DNA from 4 places in the Ruegeria sp. E5 genome. Region 3 is predicted to be linked to each of the others. Evidence: riboswitches for the same ligand, from Rfam matches in the RefSeq annotation. Region 3 holds a riboswitch; each other region holds the start of a gene.
What was found. Region 3 has a riboswitch for cobalamin ahead of ACR0BI_RS14245 (DUF1636 domain-containing protein). Riboswitches for the same ligand answer to the same signal wherever they lie in the genome.
Positions count from the first base shown of each region.

Region 1: linked by a shared signal. The riboswitch ahead of ACR0BI_RS08405 (hypothetical protein) and the one ahead of ACR0BI_RS14245 (DUF1636 domain-containing protein) in region 3 are both predicted to bind cobalamin.
Region 2: linked by a shared signal. The riboswitch ahead of ACR0BI_RS09345 (DUF1636 family protein) and the one ahead of ACR0BI_RS14245 (DUF1636 domain-containing protein) in region 3 are both predicted to bind cobalamin.
Region 4: linked by a shared signal. The riboswitch ahead of ACR0BI_RS18365 (energy-coupling factor ABC transporter permease) and the one ahead of ACR0BI_RS14245 (DUF1636 domain-containing protein) in region 3 are both predicted to bind cobalamin.

Region 1 is NZ_JBQFPA010000002.1:50,008-55,566, forward strand. Features, by position in the region: RNA gene ffs (signal recognition particle sRNA small type) at 1-73, shown strand, start outside; gene rsgA (ribosome small subunit-dependent GTPase A) at 233-1,261, shown strand; gene ACR0BI_RS08400 (alpha/beta hydrolase family protein) at 1,298-2,155, opposite strand; cobalamin riboswitch at 2,277-2,497, shown strand; gene ACR0BI_RS08405 (hypothetical protein) at 2,589-2,996, shown strand; gene ACR0BI_RS08410 (phosphatase domain-containing protein) at 3,001-3,501, opposite strand; gene ACR0BI_RS08415 (DNA polymerase III subunit gamma/tau) at 3,674-5,434, shown strand.
Region 2 is NZ_JBQFPA010000002.1:236,565-242,123, forward strand. Features, by position in the region: gene ACR0BI_RS09335 (peroxidase family protein) at 1-1,271, opposite strand, end outside; gene ACR0BI_RS09340 (catalase family protein) at 1,290-2,357, opposite strand; cobalamin riboswitch at 2,616-2,823, shown strand; gene ACR0BI_RS09345 (DUF1636 family protein) at 2,926-3,282, shown strand; gene ACR0BI_RS09350 (ABC transporter ATP-binding protein) at 3,279-4,064, shown strand; gene ACR0BI_RS09355 (ABC transporter substrate-binding protein) at 4,083-5,030, shown strand; gene ACR0BI_RS09360 (iron ABC transporter permease) at 5,032-5,559, shown strand, end outside.
Region 3 is NZ_JBQFPA010000003.1:467,120-472,678, reverse strand. Features, by position in the region: gene ACR0BI_RS14265 (ABC transporter substrate-binding protein) at 1-294, shown strand, start outside; gene ACR0BI_RS14260 (class I SAM-dependent methyltransferase) at 419-1,030, opposite strand; gene ACR0BI_RS14255 (glycosyltransferase family 2 protein) at 1,023-2,030, opposite strand; gene ACR0BI_RS14250 (NAD(P)-dependent oxidoreductase) at 2,145-3,131, opposite strand; cobalamin riboswitch at 3,237-3,443, shown strand; gene ACR0BI_RS14245 (DUF1636 domain-containing protein) at 3,529-3,909, shown strand; gene cobW (cobalamin biosynthesis protein CobW) at 3,906-4,961, shown strand; gene cobN (cobaltochelatase subunit CobN) at 4,967-5,559, shown strand, end outside.
Region 4 is NZ_JBQFPA010000005.1:248,571-254,129, forward strand. Features, by position in the region: gene ACR0BI_RS18340 (cation diffusion facilitator family transporter) at 1-549, shown strand, start outside; gene ACR0BI_RS18345 (hypothetical protein) at 709-1,116, shown strand; gene ACR0BI_RS18350 (MerR family transcriptional regulator) at 1,188-1,616, opposite strand; gene ACR0BI_RS18355 (hypothetical protein) at 1,936-2,235, shown strand; gene ACR0BI_RS18360 (L,D-transpeptidase) at 2,277-2,939, opposite strand; cobalamin riboswitch at 3,155-3,367, shown strand; gene ACR0BI_RS18365 (energy-coupling factor ABC transporter permease) at 3,444-4,127, shown strand; gene ACR0BI_RS18370 (transglutaminase-like cysteine peptidase) at 4,233-4,856, opposite strand; gene ACR0BI_RS18375 (AMP-binding protein) at 5,361-5,559, opposite strand, start outside.

The DNA.
Region 1 (5,559 bases), on a different contig from region 3:
CGCCAACCTGGTCAGGTCCGGAAGGAAGCAGCCACAACGAGCCCCGCTTGGGTCGATGTCCAACCTCTCACTTAGAACCTATCAGCCGCAGGAGGGCGTTTATGATTGTAACAAAAACCCTTCGGGCAGACCGGTTCTGATCCTTTCCGATCAACTGATTGCCTGAACACGTCGCCGGCGGATGCGCGATTGCCATTCGACGGGATTGCTGTTTCTGATCACAGGCAGACCAATGTTACTTTCCTTTTCGGACCTCGGATGGTCCTCTCATTTCGCGGCTCAGCATACGGCTGATCCGTCACTTCTTCCGTATCGCATCTCGGCCGTACACCGGGATCGACTGATCGGGCTGAGCCCTGAAGGTGAATCGCCTTTGTTATCTCTGGATCAATCAACCGGCGCATATGCCGTTGGGGATTGGGTTCTGGCGGATGAAAACAAACGCATACGCCGCGTGCTGGACCGGCGCAGCCTGCTGCAGCGCCGGGCCGCAGGTACAGGGGCAGCGGCGCAGCTGATCGCTGCAAATGTTGATGTGCTGTTCATCGTCAGTTCCTGCAACGCCGATTTCAATCTGCCACGATTGGAGCGGTATCTTGCGCTGGCGCATCAGGCAGGCTGCTATCCGGTGGTCGTTCTGACCAAGTCGGACATGTGCGATGATCCGAGCCTTTATGTAGATCAGGCCCAATCGCTCGCCCCGTTTCTGACGATACTTGCGGTCAACGCGCTGGATCACGGCGATCTCGAACAAGTTCTGTCGTGGTGTCCGAAAGGACAAACCAGCGCCTTGCTTGGATCATCCGGCGTTGGGAAAACGACGCTCGCCAACGGGATGACGGGGCAGGATCAGGCCACCGCAGGTATCCGTGAAGATGATGCGCGCGGCAGGCACACAACAACTGCACGCGCCTTGCATCGCATGCGCAATGGCGGCTGGCTGATCGATACGCCCGGCATGCGCGCGTTGCGTCTGCTGGATGCGCAGGAGGGGTTGGATGAGGTATTTTCGGACATCTCAGACCTCAGCCTGGATTGCCGCTTCTCGGATTGTCAGCACGAGACCGAGCCCGAATGTGCGGTGCAGGCGGCAATCGACGCTGGTACGCTTGATCCCGCGCGGCTGGACCGCTGGCGCAAGCTGCGGCGCGAAGACCAACACAATTCCGCTTCGGTGGCGCAGGCCCGCGCCCGCGACAAGGCGTTCGGCAAGATGGTGCGCAGCGTGATGCACGAGAAAAAATCCCGTAAAGGGCTATAACGAAGCTGGGCACCGACCTACCGGTGCCCAGCGCTATCAGGCGATCAGTCTAGGCCAGACTGCCGCATTCCGTCTTGCGAATGCACCGATATGGCCGATCTTGGACACTCCGAATTCGCTTGGTGCAAGCAGATGGCGCCCGGCTTTGGGTCCATAGAGATCGGCAAGACGCCAGACAGCATCCGGCGGCACCATTTCATCATCTGCGAAGGTAAACAGATCGACACGTTTGCCCAAGTCTTTCCAGCGGGCGGCGGGCAGTGTCGTGCCGATCTCTGGCACATAGCTTTTGGGGGCGGTGCACCATTTGCGCCATTGCCAATAGACTTGGGCAGGCAGGTCCGATCCAAACCCGACCAACCGCCCGGGCAGGTAGCCAAGCGCCTTGACCACCAGCGGCGCGTGACCATACCAGAACAACGCCGCCAAAGCGCGATAAGGCCAAGGGTGATCCGCCAGCGTTACCAGACCCGAACAGACACAGATCATCCTGTCGATCTGATCGATATCGGGTTGGATCGGGCCAAACATTCCGCCCAAGGAATGACCGATGCTCCATAGCTTGGCCTGCGGAAACCGTCGGCGCATCTCGGCCCGGGCGGATGGAATGTCGATCAACGCCCAATCGGCCATGGTGACATTTGACCGCTTTTGCGAACCCACCAAAGAGTGACCAAAATCCCGGTAATCGTAAGTCAGGCAGGCCATGCCCTGTTCTTCGGCGAGCCATCGGGCGAAGTACTGATAGTAATCCCTCGGCACCCCAGTCGCACCGTTTATGACGACCACCTTTTCGGGGTCGGCAACCGGACGGTAAAGCCGCGCCGACAACATTGCCGGGCCGGACGGGATTTGAAAATCCTCGGTCACAACCGCCTGCTGCGTGTCCAACATGGTGCCCTCCAATACCGACTGAACTGATCAGTTCACCCGAAGCGCCTCAAGTCAAGGTTGACGTGACTGGACCATACGTCACTTGCCTGACGCAATCTTCTTGACTCGGGCACGGCGCAGCCGCTAGCCATGTCGCGATGGTTCTCGCGCCCAATCGGGCCGGGATGAAAAGGGAACACGGTGCGGTTCTGCCCGGATAAATCCGGAAAGAACCTAGTCCGAGACTGCCCCCGCAACTGTAAGCGGAGAGCAATGCCGAGATACCACTGGCCTTGAAGGCTGGGAAGGTCGGCAAAGCGATGACCCGCAAGTCAGGAGACCTGCCATCGGATGTAGAACCGAAACTCGGGCGGGGTGTCCGGGACGGGTTTGATCGTGCTCCGCAACGACCAACCTGTGCCACGCCCGCGCCTTGCGCGCGGAGGGCGCATTGATGATCTGGAAGACCAAAACACACGAATTCGCGGCGACCGTGTGCCAACGTACTGGCGCACCCTGCCCCGCATTGGCACAGATGGCGCGGGCTCTGACGCAGACCATGTCCGCCACAAAACCGGTCACGAAAACTGAGTTTGAGATTGAAGGCACCATAGATCTGTCGCACTGCCCGGAAGGATGCACCGCCCGCTTTCGCGCCCAATGCGACCAGATACGTGTATTCTGCGGAACCGATCCTGAAATCGATACCGGCCGGCTGGATGACTACGCAGACATGATGTTCGGAACCGAGTACCGCAGCCTACCCGCAGACCTGCTAAGGAATCCTCCTTGCGCCATGCTTGAGGCTTCGCTTCTGGTGCAGCACAACGGTGGCGAAATCTCGCCACATGTTGGTGTCTAAGCCGTCAAACGGCTTGAACACGGGCCGGTTCAACGGCCCAAAGCATCTGGGCATTTGTCTCGACTGCGCAAGGACGCACCGTACGCAATCGCTTCAATGCCGCCTCAGGCCGTTCACCGCATTCAACCATCAGACGCAGAACCACCATCCCGGATCGGCCACAGCCACCACGGCAATGCACTAGCACACGGCCACCACCTGACAACGCCTGACGTGCGGTCGCGCCAACGCGGGGCCAGCGGTCCAAAATCTCTTTGGGTGGCGTGCCAAAATCTTCGATCGGCAAATGCACCCATCTGCTGGCACGCCCCTGAATATCAGCGCCAAAATTCCGCGCACCATCCTGAATCATCTCGACCTCAGTCGTCATCGAGATCACAAGTCCCGGCTTCCAGTCTGCTATAAGATCGAGGTCTTCGGTATAAGTGCCTCCGCGCCCGGGCATCGATGACAAGGCCAAGGTGCCTCCGCCAACCTGCAACGCATAAACCACCAGTTGCGACATAATCTCCCCCCAAACAAACTTCACCCAACAACATACTGGTCCAGTAAATAGAATAGAGTGGATTTTAGCCGCATACCCACGCATTCCAAAATGAAAATCGTCCCGGCCGGCTGTGGACGCGGGCGGCGGGGGCCTCTACGCTGCGGCGTAACGCGAATCCGACAGAGCAGACATGACCGAGACGCCCAGCCCCGCCTACCAGGTTCTTGCCCGCAAATACCGCCCCGAAACCTTTGCCGATCTAGTCGGTCAGGACGCCATGGTGCGCACTCTGAAAAACGCCTTCGAGGCGGACCGGATCGCGCAGGCCTTCATCATGACCGGCATCCGCGGTACCGGCAAGACGACGACCGCTCGGATCATAGCCAAGGGTATGAACTGCATCGGTCCCGATGGCAGCGGCGGCCCTACCACCGAACCCTGCGGTCAATGTGAACACTGCGTAGCCATCATGGAGGGCCGCCATGTCGATGTGATGGAGATGGATGCCGCCAGCCGCACCGGTGTCAATGACATCCGCGAGATCATCGACAGCGTCCGCTATCGCGCTGCGTCCGCGCGCTACAAGATCTATATCATCGACGAGGTTCACATGCTGTCGACCAGCGCTTTCAACGCGCTGCTCAAGACGCTGGAAGAACCCCCCGAACACGTGAAGTTCATCTTTGCCACCACCGAGATTCGCAAGGTCCCGGTGACCGTCTTGTCCCGTTGCCAGCGCTTTGATCTGCGCCGGATCGAGCCGGAGGATATGATCGGACTGCTTCGCAAAATTGCAGGTGCCGAAGGGGCACAGATTGCCGAGGATGCGTTATCGTTGATCACCCGGGCCGCCGAGGGATCGGCGCGCGATGCGACCTCACTGCTGGATCAGGCGATCTCGCACGGGGCCGGTGAAACCAGAGCGGATCAGGTGCGCGCGATGCTGGGGCTGGCCGATCGGGGCCGGGTGCTGGATCTGATGGATATGATCCTGCGCGGCGATGCTGCAGGCGCGTTGACCGAGCTGAGCGGGCAATATGCCGAAGGGGCTGATCCACTCGCCGTCTTACGCGATCTGGCTGAAATCACGCATTGGGTTTCGGTGGTCAAGATCACCCCGGATGCCGCCGAAGATCCCACCGTTTCCCCCGACGAACGCGCCCGAGGTCAACAAATGGCCGAGGCTCTGCCCATGCGAGTCCTTACACGCATGTGGCAAATGCTGCTGAAAGCGCTCGAGGAAGTTTCCGCCGCACCCAACGCAATGATGGCTGCGGAAATGGCCGTGATCCGCCTGACCCATGTGGCCGACTTGCCTAGCCCGGAGGAGCTGATCAAGCGTCTGCAAGATACGCCTCCGCCGCCCAATGGTGGCCCCGGCAAGGGAATCGGTGCGCCGGGACATGCTCCTGCCGCGCCACAGGCTGTGGCCCGATCGGCCTATGCCGCATCGGGAATCGGCGGCAACGCAGGCGGGCCAACGGCCGCGCTGGCCCAGGATGTGCAGGCAGCGCTGGCACGCTATCCAACATTTGAACATGTGGTCGAACTGATCCGAGCCAACCGGGATGTGAAGTTGTTGGTCGAGGTCGAAAACGGCGTGCGTCTGGTATCCTACCAACCGGGCAGGATCGAGTTCGCCCCAACCGACAACGCCCCGACCGACCTGTCACAACGATTGGGCGCGTCGCTGCAGCGTTGGACGGGCAACCGGTGGGCCGTTTCTATTGTCGCTGAGGGCAACGCACCGACCATTGCCGAGGTACGGGACGCTGCAGACTTGGCACTGAAGGCCGAGGCTGAACAGCATCCTCTGGTGCAAGCAGTGCTGACTCATTTCCCGAAAGCGCGGATCAAGAGCATCGAAACCGCAGAACAACGCGCCGCTCAAGTCGAAACCGAAGCCCTGCCCGAGGTCGAAGACGAATGGGACCCGTTTGAAGAGGACTGACTTTCGAGCATAAGCGCACCTCAACCAAATGCTCCCGCACCCGCCACGGGCCATCGGCTGACGCCGATACCCCTGAGCGGCTTTGGGCCCGGCAGCGCGCCTTGCGCGCTGCCGGGCCCAACGGG
Region 2 (5,559 bases), on a different contig from region 3:
TTCAGCGACGGAAGACGCGCCTTACGCGTCAGGGCAATTGTAGCTTCGACAGGGGCAGGAGCACCGGGCGCAGGCCTTTGGAACAGGAAATCGGGCGTGTTGCGCAGCGACATGCGGGCTGCAGGTTGGCGCGACAATGATCGGATCATTTCCGCCAAGCCCGTTTGTTCGACCAGTCGTGGATTGAACCTGAAGCCTTCTGGGCCAACCTGTGCGCCGTCGATTATGAACCGTTCGGGGATCATCGAATGCCAGCGGTAGAGCAAATTGAACTCAATCGCGATCTGGTTGGAGTGATGCCAGGGTTGCCAGCGATTTACGCCAATGGGCAGTTTGAATGGCATATTGGCGATGTGGGCGATGTAATCCTCAAGCACAAGCTTGATCAGCAATGCGATCAAGGTGCAGCGTGTAGTCTGGAACACACGCTCTTTATCCCAGCCCGAAATGCCGCGCTTTTCGCGCCACAACAGATCGGCAAAGGTGTTATGGGCGCGCAACATCAGTGTATTGATCGCGATATAGCCTATGGTACCATTGCCATTATCGAGCCCGGTTGCATGAAAATCGAGCAGTAGCTGGTCAATCGCGTGATCGCTGAGACCCGGATGCGCCCGTTTCACCGCATTCCACAGCTTGCATGGATCGTGCAGGGGCTTTCCGCAATTCTCGCCAGTGGCAATACTGCCATCAAAGGGGGGCGCAAGCTTAACACCACCGGATTGGTTCTTTTGAAACAGCTTCGGGGCCCACATCTCGCCTTGTGTATCCAGACGAAAGGCCAACCGGTGGGTTAATTCATTGGTATCGGGATCGCGTTCGCGCAGCATGTCGGTCTGAAAATCGTTCAGCCCGTAGATTTGGCACAGATCGACCTCGTGGTTCGAATCCGTCTGATCAACCGGTCCTTTCGCCCCAAAGGTGCGCAGGAAACTGTCGGTAAACCATTGTGCGGCCGAGATAAACAAAAGTGTCGATCCTTGCGGGCACATCAAGGTAAGCGGGCTGCCATCCATTTGTGTCCGTCGGCGAAAGAGATCAGCAACTTCGCTTTCCGACGGCAGGACGGGTGAGAGGTCTTCTGGCGTTGTATGCCGACCGATCCAGCGATGGGAAAACACGCCGGGCCATGTCGTGTAGTCTGCGCCCATCGTATAGGGCCGCGGTCGGTGGATCTTCGCGGCGTTTGCAAGCCTGATCGCGGCTAAATAGCTCGTAACGGGTGGGGAGATCTTGAATCCGAGTTTGATCAGATCATCAACGTCCAGCATCAATACATCTCCGTTTGGTCATCGATTCGGGAACCGGGCGCGGGCCAAGCTCAGATAGGTTCTGAGCCGGATCGCATTAATCGGTCCTAAAGGTTCGTGATCTGCCGTGACACGCCAGGGCGAGAAGCTCATCGCGTCTCCATTCTGCGGATCAAATTCTGCACCTTTGGGAATCGTGATATCCGCCACGGGCGTGACGGTATGATGGTACGGATCAAGAGGTGCATCTGGTTGCGGATCGCATGCCCACCGGATGCGATTGTCGAGCACATCGAATTCGTCGGCCGGGCGCGGGGGCTCAATCACACACAGCTCGAAGTGATTATCTCCATCGGCCACGTCTTGCCGCAAACACTGCCCGATCCCATCTGGGTCGTCTACCGGATGTGCCGGAATTTTTGGTTTCGCGCTGCGGGCCAAGTATCTGACCGTTAGATCGGGGCCCAGCCGATACGGTGTTGTCGACCAGAAATGGACCTCAAAAGGCGAGTGCATATAGTTCGAGGCAAAATCACTCGCGACGCGAAACTGACGCTTGCCTTCACGAGTGAGGAAGGCGCGAAATCCTGCGCGCAGCCCTTTGGTGATCAACCTAAGGCTCCATTTTCGTCGCCCTTTGATCGCGTGCTGGACCGCTTGTAATGTGGCGACAAGCCTGCCCAATCGCTCATATTCATCGGGGACGTAGCTGGGAAACACATCCTGATCGACCAATACGAAATCGAACTCGTCGCTGAGTTGTGTGGTCCCCAGATGCGCAAGTGCCTCGGCGTCGATCAGCTTGGGGCCTGGCACGTCAAAAAGCTTGATCGCCATCCCGTGGGCATCCGATTTCCGGTCATCCAGATGCGCGCCGTTGGAAAAGCGAAGTGCGGCTGAATAGGCAGCGGGCTGTTCAAACAGGCCGTGACGGAACTGTTCTGGTAGATCGTTTCTGACAGTGAATGTTGCAGCCACGCACCCGTGACTGCGCCCATGCTGAGCCCTTAAGCGATGGCCTTTCCACCGTGCAACGGCCTCGAGATTGTGGTCAATGACATCATCAACAATATCCGGCGGCAATGCGTTTTGCGAAACATGCGTCAAAGAACCGTCTCCTTGGATAAACCCAGGCAATGATCAAACAGGGGTAAGGCGCTGACAAAGCTAAACCTCTAAATTTGTTCAGCTTACCTCAGATTGTCTAATTTCCAAACACACCAACTATGGACAGCCGTGGCCAGACAAATTCGGCGCGCAGCCCAACCCATTCGGTTGGTGCTACGGACACGTGGTTGCCCGCGCTCGATCCTCGACCAGAGTTGGGTGCCTTCGACTTTATCATTGACGTGTCCGGTGTTCTCGGGCACTCAATCGATTGATGGTTCCCGGTGGTATTGCCGCGGGATGAAAAGGGAATACGGTGAGGTTTGCCAAAAGGTGCCAATTCCGTAACTGCCCCCGCAACTGTAAGCGGTGAGCAAGGCCAAACAGCCACTGGTCCACAGGGTCGGGAAGGTTGGCCGAGCGCGGACCCGCAAGTCAGGAGACCTGCCATCAGATGTTTAACCAACCCGGGGCGGGGCGTCCTGGAAGGAGGCTTTGATGGCGCGTCAATCGCGTGTTTACATTGTCGGCAGCTTCCGCATGCGCTTGGAAACAAGTGGAGTGGACCATGCCAGATAAGCCTGATCATTTCATTCTAGTCTGCGAAAGCTGCACTGAAGGGCTGCCCCTTGATGAAATTTGCGATGCGTTGACTGGGAAATTACCTCGCAGTTTTGCGATCCGCGCGTCGTCTTGCATGGCAGGCTGCGATAGTCCCAGAACGGTTGGGTTCCAGGCCGTAGGAAAGGCGCAATACCTTTTTGGTGGCATTCAGACCGCGGAAGAGGTGCAGGCGCTGGCTGAGTTTGCAGCGCAGTATCGTGAAAGCCCGGATGGCTGGACAAATGCCACTGATCGCCCGCAGGCGTTGTTCAATAAAACCCTCTCGCGCATGCCGCGGATCGAACACGGGGCATCGCAATGACGTTGCCACCCTTTCTGATTGCCGAAAACCTTGAGTATTATGCCCTTAACGGAGATGTCCTGTTGCAGGGCGTCTCGTTCGAGTTGTACGAGGGTTCCATTCTAGCCATCGCCGGCCCGAACGGGGCGGGGAAAACGACGCTTCTCAATCTGTTGTGCGGCGCTGAGCCGCTGGCACTTGGTGATGTTCGGATCAAAGGACGCAGTCTGAAAAAGCTCACGGCCAAAGAGCGTGCGCGCATGATTGCAGTGGTAGGTCAGCAGGAACTGCCCGATGGACGCTTGGCGTTACGCGATTATGTTGCGCTGGGGCAAATACCCATCCGTGCGGACCGCTCTGCCGAAGGCCACGCGCAAGAGCTGGACCGGATTTTAGACCTGACCGGTCTCGCCAATCTCGCGGACAAGCGCATGGCCCAACTGTCTGGAGGCGAACGTCAGCGTGCCCATATCGCACGTGCTTTGGCGCAGAACCCTTCGTTGCTGTTTCTGGACGAACCGACCAACCATCTGGATCCTGATGCAAAAGGGCGGATGCTGTCTTTGGTCGCCGAGCTTGGGATCACCGTGGTCATGATCGTACACGATCTGGTCATGATCCCCGAATTCGCCACACACGTGGCGCTGATGAAATCGACCCTCATGATCGAGTTTGGGTCGGTGGACAAGGTGCTGACACCCGAAAGAGTCCGCGAAACTTTTGGCGTTGATTTCCTCTGCTTTCTCCACGAAGGCCGCGTGATCCCGGCGCTTGATATTCGAAGAACCACAGTCTCAACTTAGTCGAAGGAACACACTGAGATGAAATACATCTGGCCCGTGGCGTTGGCCACCGCCATGGCAAGCGGTGCTGCTGCGCAAGAAGTCACCGTAGACAACTGCGGCGAACCGCTGGTTTTTGATACCGCGCCCAAGCGCCTGGTTGTGCATGACATGAACATGACCGATATGGCCTTTGCATTGGGTCTGCAGGACAAGATCGTCGGCCTGACCGGCATCACCGGCTGGTACAAGACCAGCCCTGATTTTGATGCCCTGCGCGGCGACATCCCCGAGCTTGCGCCGAAATATCCGACCGTCGAAAACCTGGTGGCGGTTGAACCCGACCTGTTCTTTGCCGGTTGGTACTATGGCATGAAGCCGGGTGGTGATGTGACCCCAGATACATTGGAACCGTTCGGAATCAAGACCTTGGTTCTAACCGAAAGCTGTATCCATCTGGACAAGGATCGCCCCGAAGCCAGCATGGATCTTCTGTTTGGCGATGTGTTGCGCTTGGGCAAGGTGATGCAAGTCGAAGACAAGGCCGAAGCTCTGGTCTCGGGCTGGAAAGAGCAGCTGGCAGCGATCGAAGCCAAGACTGCTGAACTGCCCAAGCCCCGCGTCTTTCTTCTGGATGGTCCTGCAGATGCTCCGTTTACCGCCGGTAAATTCGCGATTCCCGATGCGATGATCACTGCCGCCGGTGGTGAAAACGTCACTCATGACATGGACACGAGCTGGGGCCGCACTTCGTGGGAGGCCGTTGCCGCATCGAACCCGGAATTCCTGGTTTTGTTGGATTATCAGACCGGCAATGGTGCCGAGGACACCTTCAAGTTCCTGCAGGAACATCCCGTCATGTCGCAGACTGACGCCGTCAAGAACGAGCGCTGGATCGGATTGCGCTACGAGGAGCTGACGCCGGGACCGGCAAATATCGAAGCGATCTCGAAGATGGCGCGCGCGATGCATCCGGGTCAGAGCTAATATGGGCCGACTGGGCCTGACGTTGTTGCTGGGGGCGGTCGTTCTGACCGCCCTTTTGCTGATCTCCACGATCTACGGTACAACCTCGATTCCTTTATCCGACACCTTCACCGCGATATTGCGCGGTACCGGGTTGCAGGACGGAGAGATGTCGCCGCTGCATAGGATCGTATTCGACCTGCGACTGCCCCGCGCGTTGTTTGCAGCCGTGATCGGTGCCGGGCTGGGCATCGTTGGCGTGGTGCTGCAAACGACCACACGTAATGACCTTGCCGATCCATTTCTGTTCGGCCTGTCCTCGGGCGCGGCAGCGGGGGCGGTGTTTGTAATTACCGTGACCGGAGATATTCTGGGTTTCTGGACTCTGCCTCTGGCTGCCTTTTGCGGCGGTCTTGTGGCGTCGGGCATCGTGCTGGCGCTGGTTCATGGGCTTCGCACCAGCGCACCGGAGAAGCTGATCCTTGCGGGTCTGGCTGTGTCGTTTTTGTTTTCGGCCATCACCAACTATCTGATCTTCGCCGGTGATAGC
Region 3 (5,559 bases):
ACAGAAGGAAAGGATGCCCTTCAGATCATTCTGCCTTCGGATTTTCAGACGACGATGATGCGAACCGCCATGGTAACTGGCAAAAGCCGCTTGCCGGAGGAAGCGGAAACCTTTGTCCGGCACTTGACCACGCTGAATCCGGAATCAATGGCAGCACTGCCACTTCTGGACACGCAGGATTCCACGACCGAAAGCGCAGCGATAGCGCTGGACCCTGCGCTGTTGACGTTCCTCGATACGCTGAAGCGCAGAAAGTTCCTGTCTGCCTGGGAAAGTGCCGCTATTCAAAGATGATCGGACTTAGACATCAACCCTATCCGTCATCGCTGAACTTGTTGCTTAACTCTGTTGACGCTGGAAGACATCAGCCAGCCCAGGTTACTTCGCACGAATCTATAATCAGAAAAATGATCTCGGCTCAAAGTTTCTCGACGGCCACTTGCGCCCCCATGATGGCCTTGAGCCGCAGCCCCGCAGAATGTGCCCCGAGGAATTCGTGGAACGCACGCATCACGTCATCTTTCCACCACCCTCGCCTGTGATAATCGTCAAGCATGATTACGCCGCCTTCGATCATCTTGGGCAGCAAAGCATCCAGATCCGTTTTTACGCCCTCGTAGGAATGGTCGCCGTCCAAATAGGCAAACCCGATGCTTTGATCTTCAAACAGACTCAGCGCCGGTTGCGAATAGTCGCGAATGATCGAAATTTGCCCCTTGGCAATCTCGGTGCTGTATTTGCCCGTCACTGCCTCGTAAATTCGATCCATATCCTTTTGCGAGCGCGCTCCGGCAAGCGAAGCACCGCCATCCGGGTCTTGCTGTACTTGCCAGGGATCGATGAGGCACAATTTCGAGGGCTGTAGCTCTTCCAGCAGAATCCGCGAAAATTCGCCCTTCCAAACGCCAATTTCAACGCTCAGCCGTCCATGCGGCATGGTCTTGAGCATTTCGCGCCGCAGGGAATCCTTCCGCTCGCGCTGCTCAGCTTGCTTCTTGCGGCGATCCTCAGCAGATACAGCTTCACCCATAGACGTCTTCTCCGGTTGAGGAATTTTGCAACGCTTCAACCAGATCAACCCAATCCGGTCTGGCTCTCAATTCTTCGGCTTTCGACCTGTGCCACTCACATGCTTTATGATGAAGGTCTGCCAATTGCGGATCTGCCATCATCTCAGCTTTGATGTCGTGCATAGCCGGCATGTGTTCCAGAATTGAGCGATCCTCAACATCATTGTGGTTCATCATGAGCCAGTATTTGAGCCCTTGATCCTGCCCCACATGATTGGTGCGCCCACGGTCGCGCTTGACTAAAAAGCTATCAGTGCTGCGCACAGCATAATGATGAATGCGCGCGAATTCATGGCTGAAACCACGCCATGCTTTCCATTTCACTTGGTCTGCTGGGTAGAGGTTCCCGCCCGAATCCCGCCACAACACGCCTTCGTATGGCGCGTCAGGGTTCGGTGCATCTTCTGGATTGATCCTGGGACGATGGGCGCGAAAACGGCTGAATTTTCCGTTGTTGCGGAACAGCGTTTTGAACCCTTTGGTCCGGTGATGCGGATAGCCGTCTTCCGTGGCGGCCAGAAAGAAAGTCTCAGGTACAGGTCGATCAACGAAATCGTTCTGACCCGCGTTTCCGAACATGCGCCAGCAGATCGAGATCGCGTCCGCCACGCCGCTGGCCTCAACGAGGCTTCTTATATCACTATTGGGCAAACGGATATTGATATACTCGTCCACATCCAAACTGAGAATCCAATCCGAAGACAGATAGCTTGGGTGGTTCCGCGCAAGCGAAAATGCACGAACCTGCGGCGCGGCGCGCGGACCCAGTCTGTTTCGTTGGTGGTGAGCCCAGCCAAGCACTTGCAACCGTTCGCCCATGGCATCGGTACCATCAGCGCAATCATTGGTATAAATCAGAATGTCATCAAAACCGATTGCGTGGTTGTAGGCCACCCAATCGATCATGAAAGGCCCTTCGTTTTTCATCGTTGTTACGATGAGAAAGGTCTCATTCGTCATAAGTTGTTCTCTTGCCTGTGCCGGTGTCGGACTCCTGTCGACCTATTTAGAATAGCACCAGAATTTTGTCCAACCAGGTCGCCAGACAGCCGCAATGCTTGCCGATTAATCGATCTACCGATTCTGCGGGATCACCTCATAACCCGGTTCTTCTGGCTCGTCGTCCAGCATCTCGGTTGGGAACCCTGGCGCTTGGATCTCCAGTCCGGTCGCGTCCTCTAGCCGCCTGATGATGTTCGGGGACAGTTCACGCTCACCATATCGCGCGATGCCATCTTCGAAAATCTTGATCATCAATGGGTTTATCTCAAGGGGAACTCCGGCACGGTCGGCGACCTCCTGAAACAGACCGATATCTTTTTTCACCAGGTCCATGGTGAAGGAAATATCGCGCGAGCCGTTCAGGATGACCTGACTTTCGGTCTCGTGCACGAAGGATGTGCCTGACGATATCTTGATCGCCTCATAGGTGGTTCCAAGGTCCATGCCGGCGGCCTTGGCTGTCACCAATGCCTCGGCGCAGGTGATCAGGTTGGCGGTAGCCAGATAATTGGTCAACACCTTCAGAACAGAGGCCGAGCCCAGATCGCCCGTGTGCAAAATGCGCCGCCCCATGGTGGTCAGGAATGGCAGGATACGTTCAAAAGTCTCACGATCACAGCCTGCGAAGATCGAGATATTACCCGTCGCTGCCCGGTGACATCCGCCCGAAACCGGGCAATCCACCGCTGCGCCGCCTCGTTCGATGACCATTGCGCCAAGGCGTTTGACTTCGGCTTCGTCGGTGGTCGACATTTCCATCCAGATTTTGCCAGGGCCGACCTCTGGCAACATTTCCTGCATCACCGCATCCGAGGCCGCAGGAGAAGGCAAACAGGTTATAACAGCATCGCAATCGCGCATCAGTTGCGCCGGGCTTTTGGCGGCTTTGGCACCCTTGGCGACGAATTCGGTCACCAGATCCGGGTTCAGGTCATGAACCGTCAGATCGATACCGTTTCGTAGCAGCGATCCAGATAGCTTGCCCCCTACATTCCCCAGCCCGATAAACCCTACTTTCATGCGCGGTATCCTCCTGTTCGCATCTTGCTGCCATGCCAGCACGTCGTTGCAGAAGTATCATGCCGCCCAGCGACCCCGACAGGTCGCTTTTTATCCGCTTTTTCACGGATCGGCGCGACTCGCTTGACAAGCAACCCTGCCCTGCCGCATGTCCCTTTCGTTGGTGTCTGCGAGAGCAGATGAAAAGGGAATGCGTCAGCGGTTTTTGCCGTCAAACGCAGCCGCCCCCGCGACCGTGACCGGAGAGGGTGCCCAAAGCCACTGGCAGTATGGCCGGGAAGGCGGGACATCCGACAGAGGCCTCCTCTGACATCCGCAAGCCGGGAGACCTGCCAACGCCCGAAGATGAAACCGGACGGGGTGTTCCGGTGTGGGGCTGTGATCGGCCCGCATGAAACCCCGTCCCCCACGAAGAGGATTTGGGGGGATGAGAGACATGACCGAGACCGCACCGGTCGAACTGCTGGTTTGCACTACCTGCCGTCGCGGGCTGCCTGTCGAGGATGACGCCCAGCGCCCCGGCACGTTGCTTCACAAGGCGCTTGAAAAGGCGGGCCTGCCCGAAGGCATTACCTTGAAAGCTGTGGAATGCCTGTCGAATTGCGATGAAGGCTGCTCGATCGTGCTACGCGGAGGACCGGATCGCTGGACTTTCGTGTATGAGCATCTGAACGAGATCGACCATGTCGAAACCATCGTCGAAGGCGCAGCCAAATACCTCGCCACCGAGGACGGTTTGGTCAAATGGCGCGAACGTCCCGAACATTTCCGCAAAAACTGTGCGGCCCGCATTCCCCCGATTGGAGCCCTGAAATGAGCAATCTCGAGAAACTCCCCGTCACTGTGATCACCGGCTTTTTGGGCTCGGGCAAAACCACACTGGTGCGCCATCTGATGCAGAACCCGCAGGGCAAGCGTCTGGCGGTGGTCGTCAACGAATTCGGCGATGTCGGCGTCGATGGCGATATCCTGAAGTCCTGCGCCATTCCTGATTGCCCGGCGGAAAACATCATGGAACTGGCCAATGGTTGCATCTGCTGCACCGTGGCCGATGATTTCATCCCGACCATTGAAGCCCTGATGGCACTAGAGCCGCGCCCCGATCACATCCTGATCGAAACCTCCGGTCTTGCCCTGCCAAAACCGCTGCTAAAGGCGTTCGACTGGCCCGATATCCGCTCGAAAATCACCGTCGATGGCGTGATTGCTCTGGCCGATGCCGAGGCCGTGGCCGCTGGTCGGTTCGCTCCGAATGTCGAGGCGGTGGATGCGCAACGCATGGCAGATGACTCGATTGATCATGAAACTCCCTTGTCCGAGGTGTTCGAGGATCAGATTTCCTGCGCCGACATCATTCTGCTGACCAAGCCCGATCTGGCTGGCCCGGAAGGCGTTGCGAAAGCGAAAGAGATCATCGCCGCCGAAGCGCCCCGCCCCATGCCCGTGGTCGAAGTGGCCGAGGGTGCCGTGGACGTCCGCGTCGTGCTGGGTCTAGAAGCCGCGGCCGAGGATGACATGGACGCGCGTCCCAGCCATCACGACGGCCATCACGATCACGAGCATGACGATTTCGAAAGCATCATCGTTGAACTGCCCGAGCAAATCGATCCGATTGATCTGGTCGCCAAGATTGAACGATTGGCCAACGAGTTGAATATCCTGCGCGTCAAAGGCTATGCCGCCGTTCAGGGCAAGCCCATGCGCCTACTGGTTCAGGCCGTCGGTGCGCGCGTGCGTCACCAATATGACCGCCCGTGGGAGTCCGGCGAAGACCGTCGCTCGCGCCTTGTGGTCATTGCCGAGCATGACGATATCAAAGAGGCCGAGATCCGCGATATCCTCGTGGGTGTAACCGAGGCTGCCGAGTAAGACTTATGCACGTCGTCTTCCGCGAAAGCCATGGGCTCGAAGAAACCGAGACCCCGACCGATCTGGGTCAGAGCCCGGCGGACCTTGTGGTGCTGTCCTTTTCCGACAGTGACCTTGGCGCTTTCGCGGCGGGATGGCATCGTGGAAGTGGGCCTGAAGGACGCATGCCAACGATGCGGCTGGCCAATCTGACGGCGCTGAAGCATCCCCTCTCAGTCGACACATATGTCGAGCAGACACTGGAGGGCGCAAAGGGCATCCTGATCCGTCTGATCGGTGGAGTGCCCTATTGGGCCTACGGCTTGCAGCAGGTTCTGGCGCTGGCGCAGGCCAAAGGGATTGCACTGGCCGTGCTGCCCGCAGACGGTCGCGAGGATACGCGGCTGGATGATTACTCTACCCTGCCTGTCTCGACCCTGCGGCGGCTGGCGCATCTGTGCGACACCGGCGGTGAGGTCGCAGCGCAGGCCGCTCTGGCGCAGATGGCACTGGCTGCGGGGTTGTATGCAGGTCCGGTCATGGGCGCGAAGACCATCCCTGAATGCGGTGCCTGGTGCCCAGATCGCGGCGTGATCCCTGCAGAAAACGCTCTGCCCGG
Region 4 (5,559 bases), on a different contig from region 3:
GCCGTCAATATCGTTGCAACGGGTGTGAACGGTGCATGGGCCTACCTCTTGCTTAGGACAGGTAGGCGCGAGGGATCGCCCGCCTTGGAAGCGAGCTCCCGCCACATTTTTACGGATGTTATGACTTCTGTTGGTGTCGTCGCAGGACTGATACTAGCGCTTGTCACCGGCTGGTTGATCCTTGACCCGATCCTGGCAATTCTTATTGCGCTGAACATCTTGTGGGAGGGTTGGAAAGTTATTCGGGCATCCGTCGATGGCCTGATGGATGTGAGCCTGTCGGAACATGACTTGCAGACTGTTTCTAATGCAATCGAAGCAAACCTCGGCGCAGCCTTAGAGTATCATGACCTCAAAGGGCGCAGATCCGCGAATGTTATCTTCGTGGAGTTTCACCTTGTTGTGGATGGCACGATGCCAGTCAGCGCAGCGCACGATATATGCAACGACATAGAGGAAGAACTAGAGTGTCTGTACCCGGGTTCCGTCTTTGTCATTCACCTCGAACCTGATGACGAGCTGAAAGGCGACGGGCTTGATCCCCACTAAACTGCTCATTTGGTTCTGCAAAAAATCTATTGGCTTGACTGATCTGATTAAGACGTTCGGCTTGAAATTCGTCAGACCTAAGCCCGATGTGGGAAAGTCGGGCCGGTAGTAGCCTGTCTCCAATGTCATGAAGCGTGACGATCAAAATTGGAGGTGAAAATGAAAATTCAAAGAAAGCTGGGTCAACTTCTAAGTACCGCGGCGTTGGCTTCGTTGATTGCCGCGACGCCTTATGTGCCAACCTTTGATGACGATGGCCGCCTACATTTTGAACCGTCATATGCCTTTGCCAAAAGCGGCAAAGGGAAAGACGGGGATGATCGTGACGATGACCGGGATGATGATCGTGACGATGACAGGGATGATAACTCGGGGTCGGGTAAGTGCGTTACGCCGACGGAACCAAGGAAGAGATCGAAAACGGGCGGTATGAGAGAAAGAATGCTCAGAACCGAACTGTTGAGGAGCGCGCCGCGACCGGCGCTGACGTTTCAAGGCTTCGGTCCTTGGCGAATGGTAGCAACGGGTCACGGTTCAGCATTTGGTCTCTCGTCGAATCAACTCTAAAAGACTTGTAATTGCTATTGTGACTATAGCTTCAAGGGGCTAATTCCAGTTCGCTACGACGCTGCTCAGGGTTACGCGCCGATTTCTTCGTGATCAGTAAGACATTCGGAATGATCGCGTAGAACTTCGAGAACACGACAATCCGAGGTGTTGCCGCCACAGCTTTCATGCACCATGCGCTCCAGCTCGTTCCGTAACGCTTCCAGCCGTGCCATTCTTTGCTCAATCTGTTTGAGTTGTCGGCGCGCAATACTGTCAGCTTCATGACATGGGCGATCTGGATCGTCGGACAAATCAAGCAGTTCGCGTATTGCCTCAAGCGAAAACCCCAGTTGGCGGGCGTGACGGATAAAAGCCAGACGATCCAGTTCGGTATGGCCATAACGCCGCTGGCCACCTTCGGTGCGCCCCGGTTCCGGCATAAGTCCGATCTGCTCGTAGTAGCGGATCGTCTGAACCTTGGTTCCGGTCTTTTTTCCAAGCGTTCCGATCGTCAGCATCTGGGTCTCCTTACAAAGTTACAGCTTATGTAGGTTCGAGTTGGCGCCGCACAATAGCACCTTCCGGCCGGTGGGCCTGTGACACCCAGCCGCTACCGCATGCGTGGTGACCATGTTTGTTTTCGTGGCCATGGTCGTGGCTATGGGTATCGGATGACATGATTGGACCTCAAGAATCTCTATGGTCCTTTGTAAATAGTTCCTACAGTAACTATAGCTTCAATACCTTTTATATTTTTTTCATCCGGGTTCTTTGCCTGCGATATTGTTAGTTCATTTCGTCTTGCGGGCCGGCCGTGTGGATGCAATCTAATTGCAGATGACGCAAAAAATTTGGAACAGATCAATGCAGAAACGGATCGCCATTACCATCACGTTAGTCTCGATTACGGCTGGTTGCTCAGCCCAGTTCACCGGGGCCAAAAGCAAAGCACTTGAACCAGGCAACGTGCCAGATTCGGTCGTAGCGCTGGCAGGGCCGGCGCAGGATTTGACCACAGCGCGCCTCCTGCCCGAAGACAATTGCTTTTGGTATGAACACAGCGGACCCGTCGAGACGACATTGGTACCATTGCGCGCGACGAATGGCGCTCCGATCTGCATTGCGCGCGACGCCTGATCGAAATGAGGGCAGCGACGTCCATGTACGCTGCCCAATATTCATGAGCGGGCTGTGACGCTATCTTCGGCAGAGTATAGGAAAGCGGTCGAGCCGGTTTTCACGTTTGGGTAGAGGTCATTGATATGAGCCATGATCATTCGCACACATCCAGAACTTGCGCGACCGCCGATGCTTCTTGGCTCAGGCGTGCCGTGAATTCTGAGATATGTGTCTCGGTCTCCAACGTATAGATAAAGGGCACGAGAACCGAGAGCATTATTCGGCCCGGGCTCCATGCCATTCCGGAATTCCGCGTATTCGGGGTTGCGCTCGATCATTGAAGCGGTTGGTGTCCAGTGTGGCCATTCGACCTTTCGGCGGATAACATAGGTGCCGGGCTCGTAAAGGTTCCCGCGCGCGATCGCTACGCCATAGCGCATTGCGGTCCCGCCTTCTTCGATATGGTAGAGATAGCGCGCGACGGCATCCACATGGATGTCACCTGGAACCAAACCATCATTTGCCGCGACGCGTCTTGGTAAAAAACGGTCATGAACACCCCACGGATTTGAGGTCATTGGATCGTAACCAATTGGCGTGACCTGACTGTCCCAATAGGTCTTCTGCGATGCGGTTGGCCAGGTTTTGGCGATCAATGGACTGGCCACAGACGCCGAGAACAGCGCTGTGGTGGATTGAATGAAATGGCGCCTTGTAAGCATAGGTCTCGTCATGGTTCACAAGTTTAACGTATTTGGATCGCACTATCGCGAATTAATCCGAATCTTAAAGCCTCTAGCAGCTAGAGCTTCAAGAGGTTTCAGGTAACGCTTGGTTTACCCTGTCGATCAAGTGACCGGTTGCGTGAATCCTGCTTCGGTCGAGTTTACATTAGAATAGGTCGCAAAGACAATTGACCCAGGCGAAGCCGCCATTGTAGCGGTGATTTGTTTTCGGTTCCTGATGGCTGAAGCCAAAAGGATTAAAAGGGAATACGGTTCGGTGTTTTCAATGGCGCCAATTCCGTAACTGCCCCCGCAACTGTGAACGGAGAGCGATGCCAAGACACCACTGGTTCGTAATGGAACCGGGAAGGTTGGCGGAGCGAGCACCCGCGAGTCAGGAGACCTGCCGTAAAGCACCGGGCTATGCCCAGACTGAACCTGTCGGCCTTACGGTCGATTCAACCTGACAAGCCGCCGGGTGAGGCGGTAGGGAGAAAGAACATGCATATCGAACCGGGCATCGTGAATGGTGCCAAAATCGCGCTTTCCTATGTTACCGCCGCAGGTGCGGCTACTTACGCAGCGAAAGAAACGTTTTCCACATTGCGTGCGAATGGACCTGCATCTTTCGTTATGCGCTCGGTGCTCGCCACCGTTGGGGTTTTCCTTTTCTTCGAAGTCCTGCCGCATTTCCCGGTTGGTGTCTCTGAAGTCCACTTCATCCTGGGGTCGACGTTGTTTCTGCTTCTCGGTGCTGCACCCGCGGCTTTTGGATTGGCAGCTGGTCTCCTGATTCAGGGTGTGTTTTTTGCCCCGTTCGATCTTCCGCAGTACTTCATCAACCTGACCACTCTGCTGGTGCCGCTATTTGCGCTACAAGCACTGGCCAGCCGCATCATCGCACCCGGCACAGCATATGTTGACCTCAAATATGGCCAAGCTCTTGCGCTGAGTGCGACGTATCAGGGAGGAGTAGTCGCATGGGTTGGGTTCTGGGCCTTCTACGGCCAGGGTTTCGGCGCAGAAACCATGGCGTCGGTTCTGTCCTTTGGCGGCGCTTATATGCTGGTAATCGTCATTGAGCCGATTGCTGATCTGGCAGTGCTTGCGGCAGCCAAGGCGATGCGCGGTTTGAACAGTACAGGTCTGGTGACTCCGCGTTTGTACAACGCTGCGAAAGCTTGACCAAAGTTTGAAGCGGTGTCCTAAACTTGGGTTGCCGCGAAACAACCAATAGTCGCAGGACCAAAATTTTATTGTGGCGCGTCTCGAGGGCGCGCCACATTGTTTTTAGCCGCTAGAAACCTGTACCCAACGATCAGGGTGATTTGGGTCCTGTATTCGTAGGAAAAGATACCTCGTTTCCTTCCACGATTTGATCCTGTTGGTGACATTGTCCAGAATCAAATCGCCTTCACTCGAGCGATAAACTAAAACTGCATGGCCACTGCGATTGGTGTCTAAGACAGTTGCAATAAGTAGCTTCGTAGGATCCAGGCCGTTCTGCATTAGTTCAAACTTCTTTTGCAAAGCGAAATCTTCGCAATCCCCTGACCCCTGCATTGGTAGTGTCCAGTATTCCTTTGTCCCGTATTGGTTTTGATCCGAAACGGCGCGGATCCTCCGATTGACGCGCAAGTTAATCGCTTTAACGATCTGTTTCTCCCGCGCTTCTGACAGACCAGAAGTACGAGTATTCGCGCACGCCCACGAATAATCTTTGCAGAGTGATTTGGCACCCGATGGCGCCTGAACCTCTCTATCTAGTTTGATCCAGGGAAGCTCAGAAGCTTGCAATGAAGCGGCGGAGACAAGGTAGCTGCATATGGTACAGGCCAACGATAGATAAACTGGTAACCGTTCCGAGAGTTTTTTTTGAGCGGAAGTAGGTTTTGTCATATCTGCTTTCCCCATGCTCGTTTCTCCTGGGTATCTGAAGCTACCGAGCCAAGAGAACTCTATTTCAATCTTTTATGTTCATCGACGCATTACAACAGCTTATTCAATTTAAAATGCAGAGCAGCAAAGTTCGCGAGCGCGCAGTTTTTAGTCGTGATTGTGTGGGTGAGCTTAATTGAGATTCTTGCAGCGGCATAGAAGAAAACCCGCTAGTAGATCTGGGTTATAAACGCTTGAGGTTTGGGACGGATTTGGATGACGCGTCAAGCTGAACATCTTTGTGCAATGAAATGGGTATCAACCGTTCGCCGGGGCGCACCCTAACAGTGTATCTGCGATAATATGTTTCATGCGGCCAGATGTAACTGGCAATTGCAGATTTCCCCTGACCAAGGTGTGCAGGTTTTGATTGGAAATTCTAAAACAATGACTTCGTCGCTACACTCAGTCCTCTGTTAACGCGCACAGCGACGGGAGCGATGAGTTGGGCAGGTTCAGTGGTCTACGAGACATATTGCGTCAGGTTTCTATGATGCGTGCAAGTTTCGTACGATCGACTTTGGAGGCATGACGCTTGTCCATAGGGATGTTCTTAATCGAAATCACATTTGGAACGCCAAAACCAAGCGCAGATTTAGTCCAATCGTCGATGTGATCCGCGGAACCTTGGACGCAAAGTGTGGGGCCTGCTTTGGTATTGACGAGCGCGCATCGATCT